DNA from 4 places in the Priestia sp. 53B2 genome. Region 4 is predicted to be linked to each of the others. Evidence: riboswitches for the same ligand, from Rfam matches in the RefSeq annotation. Region 4 holds a riboswitch; each other region holds the start of a gene.
What was found. Region 4 has a riboswitch for thiamine pyrophosphate ahead of ACN6NE_RS13780 (thiamine phosphate synthase). Riboswitches for the same ligand answer to the same signal wherever they lie in the genome.
Positions count from the first base shown of each region.

Region 1: it holds a riboswitch for thiamine pyrophosphate, as region 4 does, so the genes downstream of both, thiC (phosphomethylpyrimidine synthase ThiC) here and ACN6NE_RS13780 (thiamine phosphate synthase) in region 4, are expected to answer to the same signal.
Region 2: it holds a riboswitch for thiamine pyrophosphate, as region 4 does, so the genes downstream of both, thiM (hydroxyethylthiazole kinase) here and ACN6NE_RS13780 (thiamine phosphate synthase) in region 4, are expected to answer to the same signal.
Region 3: it holds a riboswitch for thiamine pyrophosphate, as region 4 does, so the genes downstream of both, tenA (thiaminase II) here and ACN6NE_RS13780 (thiamine phosphate synthase) in region 4, are expected to answer to the same signal.

Region 1 is NZ_JBLZXA010000016.1:29,858-35,450, reverse strand. It holds gene ACN6NE_RS13285 (cation:dicarboxylate symporter family transporter) at 1-384, opposite strand, end outside; cyclic di-AMP (ydaO/yuaA leader) riboswitch at 491-630, opposite strand; gene ACN6NE_RS13280 (undecaprenyl-diphosphate phosphatase) at 904-1,728, opposite strand; gene ACN6NE_RS13275 (hypothetical protein) at 2,186-2,476, shown strand; TPP riboswitch at 2,558-2,672, shown strand; gene thiC (phosphomethylpyrimidine synthase ThiC) at 2,786-4,555, shown strand; gene ACN6NE_RS13265 (hypothetical protein) at 4,533-4,721, shown strand; gene ACN6NE_RS13260 (VanZ family protein) at 4,834-5,289, opposite strand; gene ACN6NE_RS13255 (cation diffusion facilitator family transporter) at 5,550-5,593, opposite strand, start outside.
Region 2 is NZ_JBLZXA010000027.1:317,156-322,748, forward strand. It holds gene ACN6NE_RS22090 (TetR/AcrR family transcriptional regulator) at 307-906, shown strand; gene ACN6NE_RS22095 (MFS transporter) at 1,003-2,211, shown strand; TPP riboswitch at 2,413-2,521, shown strand; gene thiM (hydroxyethylthiazole kinase) at 2,596-3,402, shown strand; gene thiE (thiamine phosphate synthase) at 3,416-4,060, shown strand; gene ACN6NE_RS22110 (pyridoxamine 5'-phosphate oxidase family protein) at 4,088-4,516, opposite strand; RNA gene ssrS (6S RNA) at 4,663-4,840, opposite strand; gene ACN6NE_RS22120 (hypothetical protein) at 4,950-5,570, opposite strand.
Region 3 is NZ_JBLZXA010000027.1:301,825-307,417, forward strand. It holds gene ACN6NE_RS22010 (ArsR/SmtB family transcription factor) at 1-200, shown strand, start outside; gene ACN6NE_RS22015 (aldehyde dehydrogenase) at 214-1,614, shown strand; gene tenA (thiaminase II) at 1,643-2,332, opposite strand; TPP riboswitch at 2,430-2,528, opposite strand; gene ACN6NE_RS22025 (TspO/MBR family protein) at 2,755-3,501, shown strand; gene ACN6NE_RS22030 (hypothetical protein) at 3,805-3,987, shown strand; gene ACN6NE_RS22035 (sodium-dependent transporter) at 4,163-5,497, shown strand; gene ACN6NE_RS22040 (cell wall hydrolase) at 5,528-5,593, opposite strand, start outside.
Region 4 is NZ_JBLZXA010000018.1:65,846-71,438, forward strand. It holds gene ACN6NE_RS13755 (amino acid ABC transporter permease) at 3-707, opposite strand; gene ACN6NE_RS13760 (amino acid ABC transporter substrate-binding protein) at 691-1,512, opposite strand; gene ACN6NE_RS13765 (fluoride efflux transporter FluC) at 1,836-2,252, shown strand; gene crcB (fluoride efflux transporter CrcB) at 2,253-2,642, shown strand; gene ACN6NE_RS13775 (hypothetical protein) at 2,690-2,905, shown strand; TPP riboswitch at 3,064-3,165, shown strand; gene ACN6NE_RS13780 (thiamine phosphate synthase) at 3,287-3,910, shown strand; gene thiO (glycine oxidase ThiO) at 3,894-5,021, shown strand; gene thiS (sulfur carrier protein ThiS) at 5,018-5,221, shown strand; gene ACN6NE_RS13795 (thiazole synthase) at 5,227-5,593, shown strand, end outside.

The sequences.
Region 1 (5,593 bases), on a different contig from region 4:
TTCTTGCTGTTCGGAAGTTTCAACGTATTGTGAAATATCACTCTTCTGTGCTGAATGAATGTCTACACCTTGCCCAGGATGAAAAATATTAGCAACCAATACACCGATTACAATTGCAAAAGTCGTAATAATTTCAAAATAGAGAATGGTTTTAACGCCGAGCTTTCCGACCTGTTTACCGCTCCCTGCTCCTGCAACTCCAACGACTAAGCTTGAGATAACAATTGGAATAACAATCATCTTAATTAATCTTAAAAATAGGTCTCCTAGCGGCTGTAGGTATGTTACTACACGTGGATCGTTAAACCAAATTACCCCTACAAGAACACCGAGGATTAATCCGGTAAAAATCTGCGTAGCCAAACCAAAACGAATTTTTTTCATAGATGTACCTCCCCAAAGATGTATGACATTTGTATATACTTTTCTGAAAAAACAAAAAAAGACTATTCTTAAGAAAGAACAGCCTTTTACTTACGCTATTTTGGGCTCTTTCTCTCAATAAAGCAAACGGGGTTAACTGTCGGATTCGGAATTGAGAGTTTCCTACCTTTTGTAAGGATTCACCCCAAGGCAGCTTTACTGCCGATAATGATTCCCCCGCTCTATACGATTAAGCTTATTATTCAGTTTTTATAAAATTAAAACGATCTATACGTTGTCATACGTTTTTTACAGTCAATAAAACTAAACAGAAGTCTTACTTTTACTTAACTTTATACTGCACAAATATTAATTTACTATTTTTCGACACGTTTTGTCAATACCCATGTTTATAAAACGCTTTCAAAAGGCGATAATATATATTTATGCAAAAAAGCTATTGCAACATTGCAATAGCTTTTTCTTGCTCTTTGAGTCTCTATTAGACGTTTAAGGGACTAAAGAACACGCGTGTTTATTTTATAAAAATACAAAATATAGAATAGCTGCTAACACAATTCGATACAGTGCAAATGGTACTAATTTGATACGATTAATTAATTTCAGGAAAAAGCGAATAGATACCAGCGCAAAAATAAAGGCGCTGATAAAACCAGCAATAAAAAATGGTAGTGCATCTGATGTGAAATACTGCCAGTTTTTAACCAATGAAAGTCCACTTGCTCCTGCCATGATTGGCACTGCCATAATAAATGTAAAATCTGCCGCTGCCTTATGGCTCATTCCAAGAAGAACTCCTCCTGAAATCGTTGAGCCTGAACGAGAAAAACCTGGCCAAAGAGCAATACATTGAAACAGCCCTATACCCAGTGCTTGTCCATAAGACATTTGGTCCACCGTCTCTACACGCGGACGTTTAGGTCCAAACAAATCTGCTAGAATCATTAATACAGCTCCGACTACTAAGCCAATTAGCACCGTATTTAAAGAAAACAAATGTTCATCAATGTAATCATCAAACAAAAGTCCTAACACTCCTGCGGGTAATAGACCAACAATTACCTGCATTAAATTCAAGCGATTTGTCGGTCCAATTGGAGCAGCTGGCTTTTTTCCCAATCCTAATAAATTAATAAAACGATCTTTAAAAATAACTACTACTGCTAAGATCGACCCTAGCTGAATAACAATTTTAAATGTATTAGCTACTGGAGATGAAAATAATTCTTTTGAATTTAACCACAGGTCATCCACAATAATCATATGCCCAGTTGACGAAACAGGAGCAAACTCTGTTAAACCTTCTACAATCCCTAAAATGATTGCTACAATAATTTCCCACATAAAGCTATGTACCTTGCCTTTCTTTCAAATTAATAAGCTTATCGCTTCGTTTTACATGCTCAACTATTTTCCTATTTTGACACTTGCTTTTTTATCATAATTGTTAAAACTATGAAATACAATGTGTATTTGCAAAAAGATAAGAATCTTTAATAATTTGTAATAAAAACCTTACATGCTATAATCAAAAAACACGATATCAGCTTTTATTTATTTTAGAAAGTAGTCACTATGTTCGGTATAAATTCCGGTCCCTTAGCTAAAAATGAATCATCTAGACTATTTTTCTTTAGTGTGAAAAAATGACTAAATCATTATGTTTTTTCCATCCCCTTTACTGTCATCTATCATTTTAATCAACTAGCGCTTGCTTATACGACATATCCCCTAAGTAATTTGAAACTTTTTTCTCTCTTTTCTCGTATATAGTAGTATCTTTTTTAGGAGGCTTTTTACTATGAATGGAAATGTACGTACAATGAAATGGGTCACTGCTGGGTATGAAGCCTTGCTGGGAATTCCTTTAATTGGCGCGGGGATTGTTATGGGCTTTAGTTATACTCCTCTTTTTATTGGATTTATTCTTCATGCTATCACACTCATTTTAGCTAATAGACGAGGGTTATCTGCGTATGGAAACATACTAGGGATTGTTACTTCACTGGTTGCTTGGATTCCATTTTTAGGGTTTATCATGCACATTATTACAGCTATTGTGATTGCAATCGATGCTGCTAGACAACGTTAATTGTCTAGCTTTTTTTATTTAAGGGTTGATTTTTTACCGAATGATGGTAAACTTAAGCCGTAAATTGAATAATTTGAATGTTATTTCTACTAGGGGTGTCTGATAGCTCAGGCTGAGAGAAGAGTGCAATAAAACTCTTTAACCCTTTGAACCTGATTTGGGTTATACCAGCGGAGGGAAGTAGTCTTAAAAAGAATAGTATATGTTTATTCTTTTTTCGCCTATTCCATCGGGTTCTGTCTATCACAGAACCCGATTTTTTTATGGTTCGGTATAGCTACACTTTATGCGAAACCGGAGGAATATGTAATGTCAAAACAAAATGTATCAGTTTCTATGAAAAAGCCTTTTCCAAACAGTCACAAAGTATATGTCCAAGGATCCAGAGAAGACCTTAAAGTGCCTATGCGTGAAATTCATCAGTCTCCTACTACAGGATCTTTTGGTGAAGAAGAAAATAGTCCCGTACGTGTATACGACACGAGCGGTGTTTATACAGATCCCTGTTATGAAATTAATTTACAAAAAGGATTACCGGCTCTGCGCGAAAAGTGGATTGCAGAACGAAACGATGTAGAAACATATCAAGGCCGTACGGTTCAGCCACAGGATAACGGTTATTATGATGGTGATCCAAGAGACCAGTACGAGCGCTTTATCACTAATCGTTTACCTTTGCGCGCGAAAAAAAATCAAAATGTAACGCAAATGCACTATGCGAAAAAAGGAATCATCACACCCGAAATGGAATTTATCGCTATTCGTGAACAGATGGATCCTGAAGTCGTGCGTGAAGAAGTAGCAAGAGGACGTGCCATTATCCCTAATAATATCAATCACCCTGAGAGCGAACCGATGATTATCGGCCGCAAATTCCACGTGAAAATTAATGCTAATATCGGAAATTCAGCTATTCGTTCAGCTATTGAAGATGAAGTAGAAAAAATGACATGGGCAACGCGTTGGGGAGCCGATACAATTATGGATTTATCAACAGGAAAGGATATCCACACAACACGCGAATGGATTATCCGCAACTCGCCTGTTCCTGTAGGGACCGTTCCTATTTACCAAGCGCTTGAAAAAGTAAAAGGCGTAGCAGAAGATCTAACGTGGGAAGCATATCGCGATACATTAATTGAACAAGCAGAACAAGGTGTTGATTATTTTACTATTCACGCAGGTGTTCTTTTACGCTATATTCCTCTGACAGCGAAACGTACGACAGGTATTGTTTCACGCGGAGGATCCATCTTGGCGCAGTGGTGTTTAGCTCATCATGAAGAGAACTTTTTATATACTCGCTTTGAAGAAATCTGTGAAATCTGTAAAGCATACGATATTTCTATTTCGCTTGGCGATGGGCTACGTCCTGGTTCCATTGCAGATGCTAATGATGAGGCACAGTTCGGTGAATTAGAAACGCTTGGTGAATTAACTAAAATTGCTTGGAAACACGATGTTCAAGTTATGATTGAAGGTCCTGGACATGTCCCTATGCACCTCATCAAAGAAAACGTAGATAAACAAATGGAAATATGCCAAGAAGCTCCCTTCTATACTCTTGGACCGCTTACAACCGACATCGCTCCAGGCTATGACCATATTACATCAGGTATTGGGGCTGCAATGATTGGCTGGTTTGGGACAGCTATGCTTTGCTACGTAACACCAAAAGAACATTTAGGTCTGCCGAATAAAGAAGACGTTCGAGAAGGGGTTATCACCTATAAAATTGCTGCGCATGCCGCTGACCTAGCAAAAGGCCATCCAGGAGCACAAAAACGCGATAACGCGCTGTCTAAAGCAAGATTTGAATTTAGATGGAATGATCAATTTAACCTGTCACTAGATCCAGAGCGCGCAAAAGAATATCACGATGAAACACTTCCCGCTGAAGGTGCTAAAACAGCCCATTTCTGTTCAATGTGTGGACCTAAATTCTGTTCGATGCGTATTTCTCAAGATATTCGTAACATGGCTCAAGAAAATGAAAAAGATGTAAACGAAGTAAGAAAAGAAGGAATGAAAGAAAAAGCTAAAGAGTTTGTTAACAGTGGTTCAAATATCTATCAATAATGAAGTAGAACAGCTTAAAGAACAAATTAAGCAGCTTGAACAAAAGTTATTATTTGTTCAGCAAAATTGTCAGCATATTATCGTTGAATCATCCCATTCTTCGGTAAGGCGCTGCATTAAGTGTTTCTATCAACAAGAGGCAGTGGCTAGGACAAAAGCATTTTAGTTGAAGAAAGATCCGAACGATGAATCGTTCGGATCTTTTCATTGTGATGGTAAACGTAGGCTTCATATCTGTAGCTGCTTCTAGCTATTGATTCAGTTATGTCTCCATCTCTTTATCTTTTTTTGAAACGTGCTTTCAGCACGTTCTTGACCCAATATAGTATTTTAATAATAACCCAGCCTATAAATGTACCTAGCGTGTTCAAAAAGATATCATCAATGTCAAATACTCGTTCCGTTAGCTTGTACTGTAAAATTTCAATTAAAAAACTGATTAAGAAACCCGTCGTAAACACTTGGATAAAACCATCAAACCACTTCATAAACAAAGGAATAAACATTCCAAGCGGCGCAAACATTACGATATTTCCCAGTATATTTGTCAGAGTAAGCATTATATTGCCGCTTTCCCACATCAGACGGATTGTACTAAATAAATCCAAGTTCATTGCTTTTCCGTAAACATGTTCGTTTTCCCGTATGAGAGTAGCATAAATGACCACTGCCGTATACGCAATAAATAGAATAAACATGACTTTTTTAACGATTGACCTGATGCTTACATTCACTTCAACATCACCTTCTTTGACTCCCAAAACCATTTATTATTATCTATATGTACCCGTCCACTGCTTTCATTCGTAGTGAATGTATTTACATGCTTTTTTATCCTATCACATCAATAAATAAATACAATTCCCTTTATACAATTTTATTAAACTTGATTCTTTATAAATAAAAATCCTCATCATTTTATTCTACTCATTTCATTAATTTCTACATCTATAAATAATAAGAAGCAGCGAGATAACACTTCGCTGCTTCTTATTTAATCTGGATAATAAGGATTCAAATGGATTAATACTTCCTGAA
Region 2 (5,593 bases), on a different contig from region 4:
GGCAGGAGCTGAAGCGACGAGGAGGCTCAGCGGCGGCCCGCGGAAAGCGAAGTCTTGCACGGAAATCGACAGCGGTGTAACAAGTGATTCATACCCCATCATTTATCCCGTTTGTGTGTCTTTAGATTGGATTGATTTAGTTATGTCTCAACCTCTTTGTTTTTTGTGTTGTCATAATTCATATAAAAAGGTATAAACTAGGTTCTCTCACTAGACAAAAAGGTTTTTCCTATGTAGTATAGGTGTCAGATAATACAAAACGAATGTTCAGTATAAATAATAAATGTGCGGGGCGGTGGAAATAGCTTGAATAAAAAAAAGCTTCAAAGTGAACAAACCAAAAGAAAAGTGGCAGATGCCGCTAAAGCATTGTTTTCTCAAAAAGGCTATAAAGCTACATCTATTGAGGAAATTGTAGAAGCTACGGGAAGCAGTAAAGGAAATATTTATTATCACTTTAAAAGTAAAGAAGGGCTTTTTCTCTATTTAATAGACGAATGGAATCTCGAGTGGGAACGAAACTGGAAAGAAAGAGAGTCTCTTTACAAAACAACAAGAGATAAGCTTTTTGGAATTGCGGAGCAAATCATTTTAGATGATTTGAATCATCCTCTTACGAAAGCCGCCGATGAGTTTTTTAACAACGAGGAAAAGGGCAGCGACATCGAAGAGCGAATTGATGAGATGGTGAAACGACACTTGGAGTTTAACCGGGAACTTTTGCAAAAAGGCATTGATGAAGGAGAGTTTTCTCCTAAAAATGCAGAACAGCTTGCAGTAGTTTTAGAAGGGCTGTTTGTTGGAATGAGCCGCATGTCTCGAAAAACGAACACGGAAAATGCCCTGCAGCTCTACCATTCAGCAATCGATGTATTTTTAAACGGAATTATAGCAAGGTCTTCTTAAATAATCGGGGATGCTTATTGCGGTAATGAGTAATCCCTCATTATTTTGTATTTTTATAGACCGAACGTTCAGTATTTTTGAAATCAGGAGGTTTATATGTCATTATTGTTAAGAAATCGAGCGGCGATTTTGCTGCTCATGCTAAATATTTTTATTATTTTTACAGGAATCGGTCTCGTGATTCCAATTATGCCAACATATATGACGGAGCTTCATATCAACGGCAGCGTGATGGGGCTTTTAGTAGCGGTGTTTTCACTAACTCAATTTCTGTTTTCACCTTTAGCGGGGCGGTTATCAGATTCGTTAGGAAGAAAGAAAATTATTGTAGCGGGAATGATTGTTTTTGCCTTGTCTGAATGGTTCTTTGGTTCAGTGAGTACACCTCTTTTATTATTTGTATCGAGAATGTTAGGCGGAGTCGGGGCCGCGCTTATTATGCCTGCTGTTATGGCTTATACAGCGGACGTGACGTCTGCTAAAGAACGCGCTAAAGGAATGGGCTATGTGACGGCCGCAATTACAACAGGATTTATTATTGGGCCCGGTATCGGAGGCTTTTTAGCTGAATACGGCATGCGTGTACCATTTTATATGGCCGCAGTAGCAGGAGGCTTGGCTGCAGTGATTACGCTTTTTGTTTTGCCAGAGTCTCGTCCTGTACAAAATCATGCTGTTTCAAACAATGAGAATCCAAAAGAAGATCGGCTGCTACTGCAGCTTATGAATTCCTATAAAGAACCTTATTTTTTAAGTTTAATTATTGTTTTTGTGACATCGTTTGGATTATCCAATTATGAAACGATTTTTTCACTATTTGTTGATCATAAATTTAGCTTTACGCCAAAAGATATTGCGTTTGTTATTACGTTTGGCTCTATTGCGGGGGCTGTAGTGCAGGTTACGATTTTTGGCTGGATTTTAAATAAGTTTGGTGAAAAAAGAGTGATTTCGTTTTGCTTGATGATGACGGGACTTTTTATTTTACTTACGCTATTTGTGCACACGTACTGGCTTATTATTGTTGTGACGTTCATCGTCTTTCTAGCAACAGATATTTTACGTCCGGCAATCAGCACGCAAATGTCGATGATGGCACAAGACGACCAAGGATATATAGCCGGACTAAATTCTGCTTATACAAGTCTTGGGAATATTATTGGACCCGTTGTAGCAGGCTTTCTCTTTGATATAAACATTAATTATCCGTACGTATCAGCTGCACTTGTACTGCTGCTTTGTTTTCTTTTATCTTTAAGAGCAGGGAAGGACAGAAAAACAGCTGTGAGAAATCAAGCGGTTTAAGAGAAATAACCATAAGGAAAAAATGATAGAATTCTTAGGGAATAGAAGACCTCCAGTAACTTACTGGAGGTCTTTTGAGTATTCTTTTAGGAAAGGTGTAAGGTTTACAACGCCACTCAGCCTATAGAGAAGATTTATTTTATCGGCAAAACAGTGAAATGGTTGCAAATAAAAAAGGTTAATAGTAAACTTTAAACGTAACAAGAATAGTATGGGAGCTTGCGCGGGGCAGGCTGAGAGTACAGGGACGCCTGTTGACCATTTGAACCTGTTGGATAATGCCAGCGCAGGGAATGTGAGTACATACCAAAGCACTTTGCGCATGCAAGGTGCTTTTTGTCTTTTTTTTGCAGTGTTAAAACTAAATGAAAAGAGTGAGAGAATATGGATATTAGTAAAATTTCAGCTCAATTAGAAAAAGTAAGAGATACAAGTCCGCTTGTTCATAATATTACGAATGTTGTGGTAACCAATTTTACTGCAAATGGACTGCTTGCACTAGGAGCTTCACCTGTTATGGCTTATGCGAAGGAAGAAGTGGCTGACATGGCACGAATCGCCGGAGCGCTTGTCTTAAATATGGGTACACTGACGGCTCAAGAAGTAGAAGCGATGAGAATAGCAGGAAAATCAGCAAATGAAAATGGCGTGCCGGTTATTTTCGATCCTGTAGGAGCCGGAGCGACACCGTTTCGTACAGAAGTAGCAGGTCAGCTTGTAGAAGAATTAAATATTGCAGTTATTCGTGGTAACGCTGCTGAAGTTGCGAATGTAGTAGGCGAGTCATGGCTCATTAAAGGCGTTGATTCATTAGAAGGGCAAGGAGACGTCATTGAACTTGCTGAGAAAGCAGCGAACAAATTAGATACAGTGATTGTTATCACGGGTAAACAGGATGTAATCACAGATGGAAACACAACGTATACAGTAGACAACGGTCACCCGTTATTTACGAAAGTGACGGGGACTGGATGTCTGCTGACATCAATAATAGGAGCTTTCGCTGCTGTAGAAAAAGAATATGTCGAGGCAAGCGTTGCTGCTTTAAGTTTTTACGGAGTGGCAGGTGAGATCGCCGCAGCGAAAAAAGGTGAAGAAGGGCCGGGAAGCTTTCAAATTGAGCTGTTAAACCAGCTTCATCTTTTATCCGGGCAGGATATTGAATCATATGCAAGAGTACATCAACGTTAAAAGGAGCCGGAAAATGACAAACGAAGAAATCAAAAAGCTGCTGCAAGTTTATTTTATAATGGGCAGCAATAACTGTACAAAAGATCCGAGAGAAGTGTTGAAAGAAGCAATTGAAGGCGGCGTTACCGTGTTTCAATTCCGTGAAAAAGGCGAGGGTGCCTTAACAGGAGAAGCGAAATATCAGCTGGCGAAAGAACTTCAGCAAATTTGTCAGCAGCATAGCGTTCCTTTTATCGTGAATGATGATCTTGACTTAGCGATCCGCTTACAAGCAGATGGCGTTCATATTGGACAAGAAGATGAAAAAGCGCATATTGTTCGAGAGAAAATAGGAAAAGGAATTGTGGGCGTTTCTGTTCATAATATACAAGAGCTGCAGCAAGCGATAAAAGACGGAGCGGATTATGTAGGAATGGGACCTGTTTTTCCTACTTCTACAAAAAAAGATGCAAAAGCAGTGCAAGGTACAAAATTAATTGAAGAAGTACGAAACCAGAATATTGACTTTCCAATTGTAGGAATCGGTGGCATCACACCTGAAAATGCCAAACAAGTAGTAGAAGCAGGTGCAGATGGCGTTTCTATTATTACCGCGATTAGCTTAGCAGCTTCTCCAAAAGAAAAAGCAGCTCAATTGAAAGAAGCGGTAGGAAAATAAAAAAAGCGCACAGTGTGCGCTTTTTTATTATAGCTGAACAGTTTGAGGAGTTTCTTCGCCTTCATTCATGAAGCGAATTTCGTTCGGCGTAATTTCAAGAACAACATACTCAGGGTCATTTGGACCGTCAAACCATTCTTTCATGTGATCGTTCCATATACGCCCTTTTAATTGATCACCAGTACGAAGAACAGCTGTCCCAGATAATTCTAAGTATTGATCGCCATATCCTTCGCCGCTGTAGCCCAATAGTACGTGCACGTTCGGATTGGCTTCGATTTCTTCTGCCTTATGTGTATTGATATTTGTTGGTGTGTAAAGAGCGATACCATCTTCATCGCTAAAGAATGTCATATAGCGAGAGTGGGGTTTGTTGTTTACAACTGTAGCTAATGTACCTACACGATTTCCTTCTAATACTTCGTTTACTTTTTTAGCAATTTTTTGTTCATTCATTTTATCCATCTCCTTTATTACTTTTTGTGTTCCTCAATCGAAGATAAATAAAACATACATGTCTAAAAAAAAGTAAGTTAACAATAAAATAATTATGTAAACTAATAAATTGAAAAATAAAAAAAGCTAGCTACAGCTAACTAAAAAATAAGCCCGCACTGCCGTAACCCTAAGTGTCTTAAATACCCAGATCTACTAGGTGGGTGCCCTCATAGCCGGGTTTAGCGTCCCAAGAAGGGCGTGCTATCTGCAGCTAAATTTTGAGCTCCCTTTTAACACTCAAAGGTTTAAGACAACATGAGTATACGCACAGCGCAGGTATGTATAACAAATGTAAATAAGATGCCGATATATAAATGTTTTCTAATTAATCAACTTTCATCGTACAAGAAATGATTATAACGGAATAATGAATGGAACGCAAGACTTTTATTTAAAGTTTTTCTTCTCTAACATCTTGGCGGGGAAGCAGTAACAAAATAAGAAAAGGGCCCGCAACTGGAATGAAACATAAAAGAAGGTAAGGCCGGGATGCTATCCTTTCTTTTGTCATAACGGAGTAAGAAAGCCACGTTAAAACAAAAAAATCAGCGGTCATCACGCTAACAAGCTGTGACTGCATAAAAGCATCTCCATAAGCTTTTATTGAACCTATGGATAGTCCGTATACGTAACCTGCAATCGTGAGCGCTAAGCATAGTCCAATCCATAGACGAGAAGAAATGATAGCAATGAAACGTGAAGGAATACGCGAACGTGGTCGAACTTTTTGTCCTTTCCAATGATAATAGAGCAAAAGAGAAAAAGCTCCAAGCGCAAATGATAGAAGAGAAAATGGCCATCCAGGCAGTTTGTATGTATCTTTTTTACAGATCATTAACATAAACAATACTGGGAAAAGTCCTAAAAAAGAGAATACCGTAACCACGAGCGGATCTACCTGTTGAAAATTTCCTGTGATAAGATTTTTAAACAGCAAATCATTAGCGGCGCTTGCTCCCGGAGCTAGCAGCAAGGCGTATAGTACAAGCATAGCCCATACAATGATATACATATTCTCAACTCCTTTTAATTGTT
Region 3 (5,593 bases), on a different contig from region 4:
AGCCTTTAACCGTTAATGAAATTGCAAACGAGTCTACTCTATCACGACCGGCAATTTCTCATCATTTAAAAATTTTACGCGATCAAAAGCTTGTGCAAATTGAGCAAAAAGGGACGCAGAGATATTATTCACTAGCTTTAAGTGAGGCAGTTGAGCTATTAAAAAGCTTGCTTGCTACAGTTGAAAGCGAATGTTTATAGGGAGATGAAAGAGATGAACCACGAGCGATTCTATATCACAGATAAAACGGTCATTGAACATATTGTCTCTACACAAAAGCAGTATTTCTATGCGCAAAAGACAAAGAGTATCAGCAGCCGTATTCAAGCGCTGAATAAGCTAAGAGACGTAGTCAAACAAAACGAGCAGAGAATTATGGATGCTTTAAAACAAGATTTAAATAAATCTGAAGTAGAGGCCTACACGTCGGAAATTGGGATTTTACTAGAGGAAATTCGATTTACGCTTAAACATTTAGCAAAATGGATGAAGCCTAAAAAAGTAAAAACCGCTTTAACACATGTGGGATCTAAAGGGGAAATTGTTCCTGAACCGTATGGAGTCGCGTTAATTATTGCTCCGTGGAACTATCCGTTTCAATTAGCACTGTCTCCTTTAGTAGGAGCGATTGCCGCTGGAAACACGGCGATTATAAAACCTTCTGAATTAACGCCTAGCGTATCTCGCGTTATACAAGAATTACTAGCTGAGGCTTTTGATCCAGCATTTGTGACGGTGATTGAAGGCGCTGTAGACACAACAAGCCTGCTTTTAAAACAGCCGCTTGATTATATTTTCTTTACGGGAAGTGTAAATGTAGGGAAAATTATTATGCAAGAAGCAGGGAAGCAGCTTATTCCAGTCACGCTTGAGCTAGGCGGGAAAAGTCCGTGCATTGTACATGAAGATGCAAATCTAGATCTTGCAGCAAAACGAATTATGTTTGGCAAAGGAATGAATGCAGGGCAAACGTGCGTTGCTCCTGATTATTTGCTCGTCCATAAAAAAGTGAAAGCGCAGCTGATAGAGAAACTTCGCGAAGCGATTTCTCAATTTTACGGTAGTAATCCGCTTGAAAGCGACCGCTACGGCCGTATTGTCAGTGAGCGCCATTTTACTCGGCTAGTTGAGTTTTTAAAAGACGGAAATGCTATAGTTGGAGGCGGATACAATAAAAACACGCTAACAATAGAACCTACGGTGTTAAGTGAAGTAAGCTGGACATCAGATGTCATGCAAGAAGAAATCTTTGGGCCTATTCTTCCTATGATTGAATATGAAACACTAGACGAAGTCATTCATAAAGTTCAAGAAAAAGCTAAGCCGTTAGCTCTTTACTTATTTACAGAAAGTGAAGATGTGCAAAACGTCATAACGGAGCGTCTTTCATTTGGAGGAGGCTGTATAAACGATACGCTTATGCATATCGCTACGCCATATTTGCCGTTTGGCGGAGTGGGAGAAAGCGGCACGGGTCAATATCATGGAAAAGACAGCTTTCAGACATTTACTCATTTTAAAAGCATGCTGTCTCAAACAACCAAGTTTGATTTGTCATTCCGCTATCCTTCGGAAAAACAAAACTTGAAAATGATCAAAAAATTATTGAAATAAAAGAGCCTCCTGATAGGAGGCTTTTTCGTTATTTTGAAAGTGAAAGCTGAGAAAGCGGCCATTTTTCTTGGGTATATGCCATTTCCCAAAATAAATACTCGAGTTCACAGCTTTTGATGAAGTGATCTTTCATACGGTTACGTTCTTCTTCAGTCGCTTGTTCGGCGAGTTCATCAAGCTTGTTACAAAACCATTGTGTTGTGCCATTCATTTCTTCATTATTATAAAACTGAATCCATTCATAAAAAGGATGAGAAGGAGATGGATTTACTTGTTCTGTAATGCGCTGGCCAATTTCAACGTACGTCCATGGACATGGAAGAAGTACTGCAATGATTTCTGCTAAGCTGCCTGTATGCGCAACACTTGTCATATGGTTAATGTAGTGGCTGGCCGTCGGTGAAAGCGTCTCAGTGTGAAGGTCTTCATAACGTACGCCTGCTACTTCACAAAAATTATTGTGAGGGTGTACTTCACTATGTAATACCGTAGAAATGCCGGCATTAAAGGCTTCCATTTCGGTACGCGTGCGGCATTTCGTTAAAGCAGCGCCGTAAATGCGAACAAATGCTGTTAAGTATTCGTAATCTTGAGAAACGTAATGAATAAGCGCTTCTTTTGGCACGTTTCCTTCAGCAATTCCTTTAATAAAAGGATGGTTAAAAATGGCTTCGTAAATATAGTTTGCTTCTTGTCTTAATTGAGATGAAAATGACATCAAAATCCTCCTTTAATTATGAGAAAGTCACAAACAAGCACATAAAGGAAATAAAAAACACTCCGTTTATAAACGGAGTGGCAAAGGACAGTAAAAAAACTGAACATTGCCACTTTCCTACGCTGGTATGAGCCAGATCAGGTTCAAAGGGATCAAGAAAACTTGTCTCAGCCGGTGGGCACCCCTAGTGGACTTCCTATTAATCTATGTTTAACTTACCATATATTCTGAAAAATAGAAAGCGTTATAGGAAAATGTGCGCTAACCGTTTTTATTTCTTAAAGAGGAAGCTTCTTAAAGCTATTTTTAATCATTTTTGTTTAAAAATGCATATTTTTAGGGAAGAAGAGGTATTAATGAAGGGAAGAGCCGTTTTCGTCTCCGAAACATTCCCATATAAATAGAAGAAAGGAGAGAACAAAATGGCGAAATTTCGTTTGTATGCTGTATTAAATACAGTAGGCTTGGCTATTACACTGCTTGTGAATTATTTAGCAAATGCTATTCCAATAGGAGGCAAAACAACGGGAGAAGCTTCTGCGCAAGTTCCTACGTTGTTTACACCAGCGGGTTATGCCTTTGCTATCTGGGGCGTTATTTATTTATTATTAACCATTTGGGTTATACGCCAATTTTTTGCAAGAGAAGATCAAAAGGAAATATATGCACGTATCGGCATTTGGTTTTTTCTAAACTGTTTGTTAAATAGTGCGTGGATTTTTATTTTCCAAAACGATTACTATAAGTTATCCCTTTTAGTTATGCTCTTTATTTTAGGCACATTAATGATTGTATATTCCATTATTCAGCATTCTCGGATGACGACATGGTTTATGCGTCTGCCGATTTCGCTTTATCTTGGATGGATTTCTGTTGCGACTATTGTCAATGTGTTTGTCGTATTTCAAGCAAATGGAATACAGCACTTGTTTGGCCTAAACGAGTTAGTATGGACGATTATTATGCTGCTGGTAGGAGGTGCGCTGGGCAGTATGTTTACATTAAAAAACCGAGACGCTGTTTATCCGCTTGTTTTTATTTGGGCTTATATTGCCATTGCAGTGAAGCAAAGTGGAAATCAGCCAATTGTCATTACTGTCATCATTTCAGTTGTTTTATTAGCAATTGCCATTATTGTGGGACTCATTAAACGCTATAGACGTTTTTAAAAAGAAGCTCTAGCTTTTGTAAGCTAGAGCTTTTTATGATGCTCTTTTGATTGTAAAAAAGCAGCTGTAAAAGCAATTAAGCTAATTAAAATACCAAAAGGAACAACAATTGGTACGAATGATAAAATAAATGTCATAAGTGTAACCTCCATGTTGCATCGGTGCATAATGAAAAATTCAACTTTTTTAAATTGAAGTTCCGCTATTATAGTATGCTAGGCTTTATGTTTGGAGCCTATATGTTTAGAAATAAACGAAAAAGGCAACATACGTTACATACAGGTTATATTAGGAGGAGTTAAAATGGAAACATATTTAGTCGCTTACACAGATAAAGATGATATGGAATATAAACAAGTGACGTGCGAGAGTTATGAAGATGCAGAGCGTACGGTCCTTCGTTTAGAGAGAGAAGGGCATATGCATATTGAAGAAATTTCAAATCAAGAAGCCTACCGTGGAGATGAATCATCGTACAGAGAATAAATTTTGAATAGAAACACCAACCTTAAAATGAAGAAGCAGCTGCTTCTTCATTTTTCTATTCTATATAGATATCGTTTTATAGAAAAAAGTAAAACGGGAATGATTTTCTTCTGCATTTATGGTACAGTACTAATCAGGTGAGTTTTGAGTTTAGAAGAGGAGAGAGTAACATTATATGAGTAAAGGAAATCAGTGGTCTTCACGCCTCGGTTTTATTTTAGCATCTGCTGGGGCAGCAATTGGTCTAGGAGCGATATGGAAGTTTCCATACGTAACGGGAACCAGTGGCGGTGGAGCGTTTTTTGCGTTGTTTATTTTATTTACGATTTTTATTGGATTGCCGCTTCTGTTGGCAGAATTTATCATTGGAAGACATACGGGAAAAGAAGCGATTAGTGCTTATAAGGCAATTGCTCCAAAATCCGTTTGGGTATGGATTGGCAGGCTGGGAGTACTAAGCTGTGTCGTTTTGCTTTCCTTTTACAGCGTCGTTGGCGGCTGGGTGATTTTATATACGATTATGAGCGTAACCGGTATGCTAAGCGGAAAAGAGTACGGCCCGTTGTTCAATGCCGTCATTAGCCAACCTTATGTAGTATTAGGTGCACAGGCGCTGTTTTTATTAATTACAGTGTTTGTTATTTCAAAAGGTGTACAAAAAGGAATAGAGCGTGCTAATAAATACATGATGCCGCTGTTATTTATCTGTTTTATCATTATCGTGGTGCGTTCTTTAACATTAGATGGAGCAATGGACGGAGTAAAGTTCTTTTTAAAACCGGATTTTTCAGCCATTACAGGGTCATCTGTTCTCTATGCGCTCGGTCAGTCGTTTTTCTCGCTTTGCGTGGGATTATCCTGCATGGTGACATATAGCTCTTATTTAGGGAAAAAAGTAAGCTTGACGCGTTCAGCTGGCACTATTGCTATTTTGAACTTGTTTGTTTCGCTGCTGGCGGGCTTGGCTATTTTTCCAGCCGTTTTTTCATTTGGATTAAAGCCAACTGAAGGACCTGGACTTTTGTTTGTGGTCTTGCCAACAGTATTTGAGAAAATGCCGTTTGGTACCGTCTTTTTAGCACTGTTTTTAATTTTATTTTTATTTGCTACGCTTACGTCTGCTTTCTCACTGCTGGAAATTATCGTCGCTGCTTTAACCAAAGACGATCAGACAAAACGAACTCGCTACGCTTCTTCATCAGGGATTCTTGTGTTTGTGGTAGGTATCCCATCAGCGCTTTCGTTTGGTGTACTAAAACATGTCTCACTTTTTGGCAGAAGTATATTTGACGTAGCTGACTTTTTTGTGAGCAACTTAATGCTGCCTCTTGGAAGTTTAGCCATTGCGATTTTTGTGACATTTAAAATGAAAAAAGAAGCCGTGTACGAAGAGTTTATTTCAGGAAGTACAAAAGGCGCTAAATTATTCAACGCATGGTTCTTTCTAGTTAAATACGTATTGCCTATTATTATTATAGCTGTTCTATTAAGCTTACTTGTTGCATATTAAAAAAAGCACTCATTTGAGTGCTTTTTTTGTTTATTTTGCAAAAACGTGATTTCCGATTGTAATCGTAACCTGTTTTTGACGAAGCCATTGGTCGCT
Region 4 (5,593 bases):
GGTTATTTAGATACGTAACGATCTAGTCTTATTTCAATGCGGCCTTGGATAATGGATAAGATTGTGCACATAATCCAGTACAAGAGCGCTGCTTCACTATAAAGAAGTAAAAATTCATAGTTAGTCGAAGCAATTTCTTGAGCTTTACGGAACATCTCAGAAACAAGAATAAGCGATGCAAGTGACGTATCTTTAATAAGGCTAATAAAAGAGTTAGATAATGGCGGAATCGATACACGTGCTGCTTGCGGTAAAATAATTCGTCTTAAGGCTTGGGAATAGGTCATACCAAGTGAGTAGCCAGCTTCCCACTGTCCTTTAGGAATAGATTGAATCGCTGCTCGGATAATTTCAGATGCATACGCACCTACACTTAATGAAAATCCAATAATAGCAGAGATAAATGGATCAATTGTTATATCTAAATTGGGTAAGCCGTAGAAAATAATAAATAATTGCACAAGCAGCGGTGTACCTCGAATAATCGATACATAGATGCGCGCAATTATATTTAAAACTTTTATAGATGATAAACGAGCCAAGGCTGTTAAGACAGCTAAAATAATACCGAGTACAAACGTGATTAATGTTAGTGGAATAGAATATTGAATAGCTCCCTTTAGCATTGGTAAGAGAGATGATTGAGCGATTGAAATCAATTGATTCAATCGCTCTCCATCAGGAAAAATATTATTTAGGAGAAACATCTTCGCCAAACCATTTCTTGGAAATTTTTGCGTATGTTCCGTCTTTTTTCATATCTTTCAATGCTTTGTTTACTTCATCCACTAACTTACCGCTGTCTTTTCTAAACATAAAGCCGCTTGCAGCACCATCGGATTTTTCATCCGCGATTTTGATAGGTGCGTTAGGGTGCTTTTTCTTATAGTCAAGGAACGATAATTTATCGTTGATTGTAGCATCAACACGGTTTGCGCTCATTAGTTCTACTGCTTGAGCAAAACCTTCAGCACTCGTAATGTTTGCACCATAAGATTGAGCCATGTCTTTATAGTTACTTGTTAATGACTGCGCTGATTTTTTTCCTTTTAAATCTTTAAATGATTTGATATCTTTTTCGTCTTTACGAACAATTAATACGGCGCCTGACTGGATGTATGGGTCAGAGAAATCGTATTTCTTTTGACGATCTTCACGAATACCCACTTCATTAGCAATCATGTCAAAGCGTTTAGCATCTAATCCTGCAAACATGCCATCCCACTGTGTTTCTTTGAACTCAGCTTTTACGCCAAGACGTTTAGCTACTTCTTGAGCCAATTCTACATCAAACCCAGTTAGCTTTTGTTTGTCATCATGAAAAGTGAACGGAGGGTATGTACCTTCAGTTCCAACTGTTAATACACCATCTTTTTTCACTTTATTATATAAATCCTCTTGTGAAGATTTATTGTCTCCATTGTTTGCTTCATTTTTTGAGCTAGAACCGCATGCGGCAAGCACAACTGTGAAAGCTAATAGTAGCGACAAAAGTGCAGCAAATTTCTTCATTTTCTAAACCCCCTAGTATTCTGATAGGAAATGATACTCTGTGATACTAAACAAGAACACAGCAAAAGTCAACAAAAAAAACTTATACGATTAATGTGACTTAAAATAAGGGAAATATACCTTCTATACACGGTTTGTCATAAGGATACAGAAAGATTTTAAAATTTGGATTAAGTGGATTTTTAAGGGAAATTAGAGGAGTAAAAAGGAAGTTTCATGCGACGATTTTCTCTTTCATTTTTTCATGACTTTTGGTGCAATAAACATATAGTTAAATGTTAAGGTAGAAATAAATTCCTTATGGTACACTTAAAGAAGAATTTATGAAACGGAGCGATATGATGAAAGCCATAAACTTAATCTCAATTGCCTTTGGTGCTATCGCTGGTACATATGCACGTTATTTGCTGAACCTTTCCTTATTATATACGGGCTATCCAATAGGAACGGTAATTGAAAACCTATTAGGAAGCTTCATACTAGGCCTATTAACAGGATTTTTTGCGTGGAAAAAGCCAAAAGAATGGATAAAGCTTGGACTAGGAGTTGGCGTGTGCGGCGGTTTTACAACGTATTCAACGTTTGCAGGAGACGTCATTTCTCTCACTCAGCACCATTTACTTGGGGGAGCCATTTATGTCATTGTCTCTTTAGTAGGTGGAATCCTTCTTGCTTTAGCAGGCTTTCTATGCGGTGAAGCGGCAGGGGAAAATTTAGTGAAAGTACATGAGGTGAAGTAAATGAGCATAGTGAGCTTGGCACTTGGCGGGGCAGCTGGAGGAATATGCCGATATCTTTTGGGTTTAAAAGTTACAAAAACAATTTCAAACCCTCCTTTTCCAGTATCAATGCTGTTTGTAAACTTGCTCGGTGCGTCTGGGCTTGGTCTTTTTTACGGTAGTTATTATGAAAAGGTCCCGAGTCATGCTTATGATGATTCAATATTTTTAATGATTGGCATTGGTTTTTTTGGTGCCTTTACCACTTTTTCAACGTTTAGTGTGGAAACCGTACAGTTAATTCGAGAAAAATCTTATCGAAAAATGTTGGCGTACGTGGGGATTTCAGCATTTGGAACAGTTGGTTTATTTACAGTCGGCTTACTGGCAGGAACGTTTTTATTTAAGTAAAGAGAACGTTTCTAGTAGGGAAAAACAAAAAGACGGAGAAGTAGAGAATGGATAGAAAAGCAGAAGTTTGGAAATACATTTTGTTGATTGTAGCTGTTGCAGGTCAGATCATCGGTTTTTTATTTTTATTTATAAATGTTGTGGCGGCATTTATTTTTTACGGTTTTTATATTCTAACTTTTATTATGTTACTCCTGCTGTTTATATGGGATCGGAAAAAGGAAAAAGACAAAGAAGAATTTGACGACTATACCGATTACTAACCATATAAAAAGCAGAATGATGCGGTGCGCCGGGCCTCTTAGTAAAGAAGCTTAAAAGATACATCTATAAAAGGAAGAGAGCCGTAAGAGCATAAAGAGATATTGTATTTACATCTAGTTGTGTTATAATTTTAAGTGCGAAAACAAAATCAATAAATAGCAATCACTAGGGGAGCTTTTTGAAGCTGAGACGAATGTATTTCGGACCCTTTGAACCTGATCTGGTTTGGACCAGCGTAGGGAAGTGGCGATCATGTTTACATAACGATGCATGCTAACCACTCTACGTTGTAGAGTGGTTTTTTGTATGTAATAAAGCCCTCTACACAAGACGAAGTGATTGAAATTTCTCTTTATTCTGAATGGAAAGGTTTCGATCATGTGGATATTCCTAAATTTCATGTCATTACAACAGATAAGCAGCCAATCGAAGAGCTTCAAAAAATTTTAACGGCTATCGCGCCTTTTGCGGGCGCTGTTCATATTAGAGAAAAAGAGAAAACGGCAAAGCAGATTCAATGTTTACTAGAAAGCCTGCCATTTTGTCGCTCTAAAATTATTGTGAATGACAGAGTTGATGTAGCGCATGCTTTAAAAGCAAAAGGCGTACAGCTTGCCTATCATAGTTTAGACGTTTCGTTTGTTATAGACGCATTTCCTTCTCTTATTGTCGGAAAGTCAGTTCACTCTGTGGAAGAGGCTTTAGAAGCTGAAAAAGATGGGGCTCACTACATTCTATACGGACATATTTATTCAACACATTCAAAAAAAGGATTAAAAAGTCGAGGGATAGCAGCACTAAAAGAAGTAGTAGACGCTGTGCAGATACCGGTTATTGCCATTGGAGGGATTACACCTGTAAATGCCAAAGAGGTGCTTCAAACAGGAGCACACGGTATAGCTGTGATGTCTGGTGTCATGCTTTCGCAAGATCCCCTCAAAGCGATTAAACAATATTCTCATATATGGACATCTGGAGGTGGAAAAAATGAAGCAGCATTATGATGTACTGTTAATCGGAGGAGGTATAATCAGCTCTTCTATCGCTTATCATCTGTCAAAACAAGGAGCTTCAGTAGCTATTCTTGAGCGCAATCAAATTGGTTGTGAAGCTTCAAGTGCAGCCGCTGGTATTTTAGGTGCTCAAGCTGAGATTGATGAAGAAGGCCCTCTTTTAGACCTTGCTATTAAGAGTAGAAGCATGTTTCCTGAACTGGTGAAGGAACTAAAAGAAAAAACGGCTATCGACATAGAGCTCATTCAAAAAGGCTTATTAAAAGTCGCTGTAACAGAAGAAGATGCACACGTATTAAAGAAAAAAGCCGCTCAGCACCACCGGTGGGATGAACATGTAAGATGGATCGATGTAAAAGAAGCGCGTTTGTTAGAACCGGGGCTCTCTCCAGACATATACGGAGCCATTACAATACCGGGAGACGGCCAGCTAGCTCCGGCTAAGTTAACGCAAGCTCTTGCTCATGGAGCCTTGTATCACGGAGCAGATGTATTCGAATACTGTGACGTTCATTCTCTTATTATGGAAAATGAAACAGTAAAAGGTGTACAGACGTCCAAAGGCTCTTTTTATGGAGAAAAAGTAGTTATTGCAGCAGGCTCATGGGCTAAACGATTTATTTCTTCTGAACATTTAGGTCAGGTGTTTCCTGTAAAAGGGGAGTGTATTGCTCTTCAAAGCCATAAGCCGCTGCTTTCTAAAACGATTTTTTTAGATGAAGGTTTTTACTTAGTGCCTAAGACTGGTGGAAGAATCGTAATAGGGGCAACTAAGCTACAGCATGATTTTACCAAGACGGTTTCTGCACAGGGTATTCAATTTTTGCTGAATAAAGCTTCTGCGCTTCTGCCAGCTATTAAAGAAGCCACATTTGAAAAAGCATGGGCAGGTCTTCGTCCACAAACAAATGATGGCTGGCCTTATTTAGGAGAGCATCCTGAAATAGCGAATCTACACATGGCATTTGGCCACTACCGAAACGGTATTTTATTAAGTGCTGCAACTGGAAAAATTATGGCTGATGCTTTGTTAGGGAAAAAGCCGAATCATTCATTTTTCACATCATTTCAGCTAACGAGAGTAATGGAGGGAGTTCATTGAATCTAATCATTAATGGTAAGACCGTTACTGTTGGAGATGAAATTGAAACGGTCGAGCACTTGTTGCAGGCTCAGAACCTGCATGAACGAGTGGTAATTGTTGAGCTAAACAAGAACATTTTACAAAAAGAAGAACATAGTGATGCAAGTTTAAAAGATGGAGATACATTAGAAGTCGTTTCATTTGTAGGAGGAGGATGAAGAGTATGTTAAAAATTGGACAGTATACATTTAATTCACGTTTATTATTAGGAACAGGGAAATTTCCGGACTTTACGACTCAGCGTCAAGCGGTAGAAGAGTCGGAAACAGAAATTTTAACATTTGCTGTTAGACGAATGGATATTTTTGATCAAAATCAGCCTAATTTACTAGAAGCGCTTGATGTGAAGCGTTTCACTCTTTTGCCTAACACTGCGGGAGCAAAAAATGCAGAAGAGGCCGTACGTATTGCTAAATTAGCAAAGGCTTCTGGACTTTGTGACATGGTGAAAGTAGAAGTAATTGGATGTGATAAAACGCTGCTTCCTGATCCAGTTGAAACATTAAAAGCTAGTGAAGAACTGTTAAAAG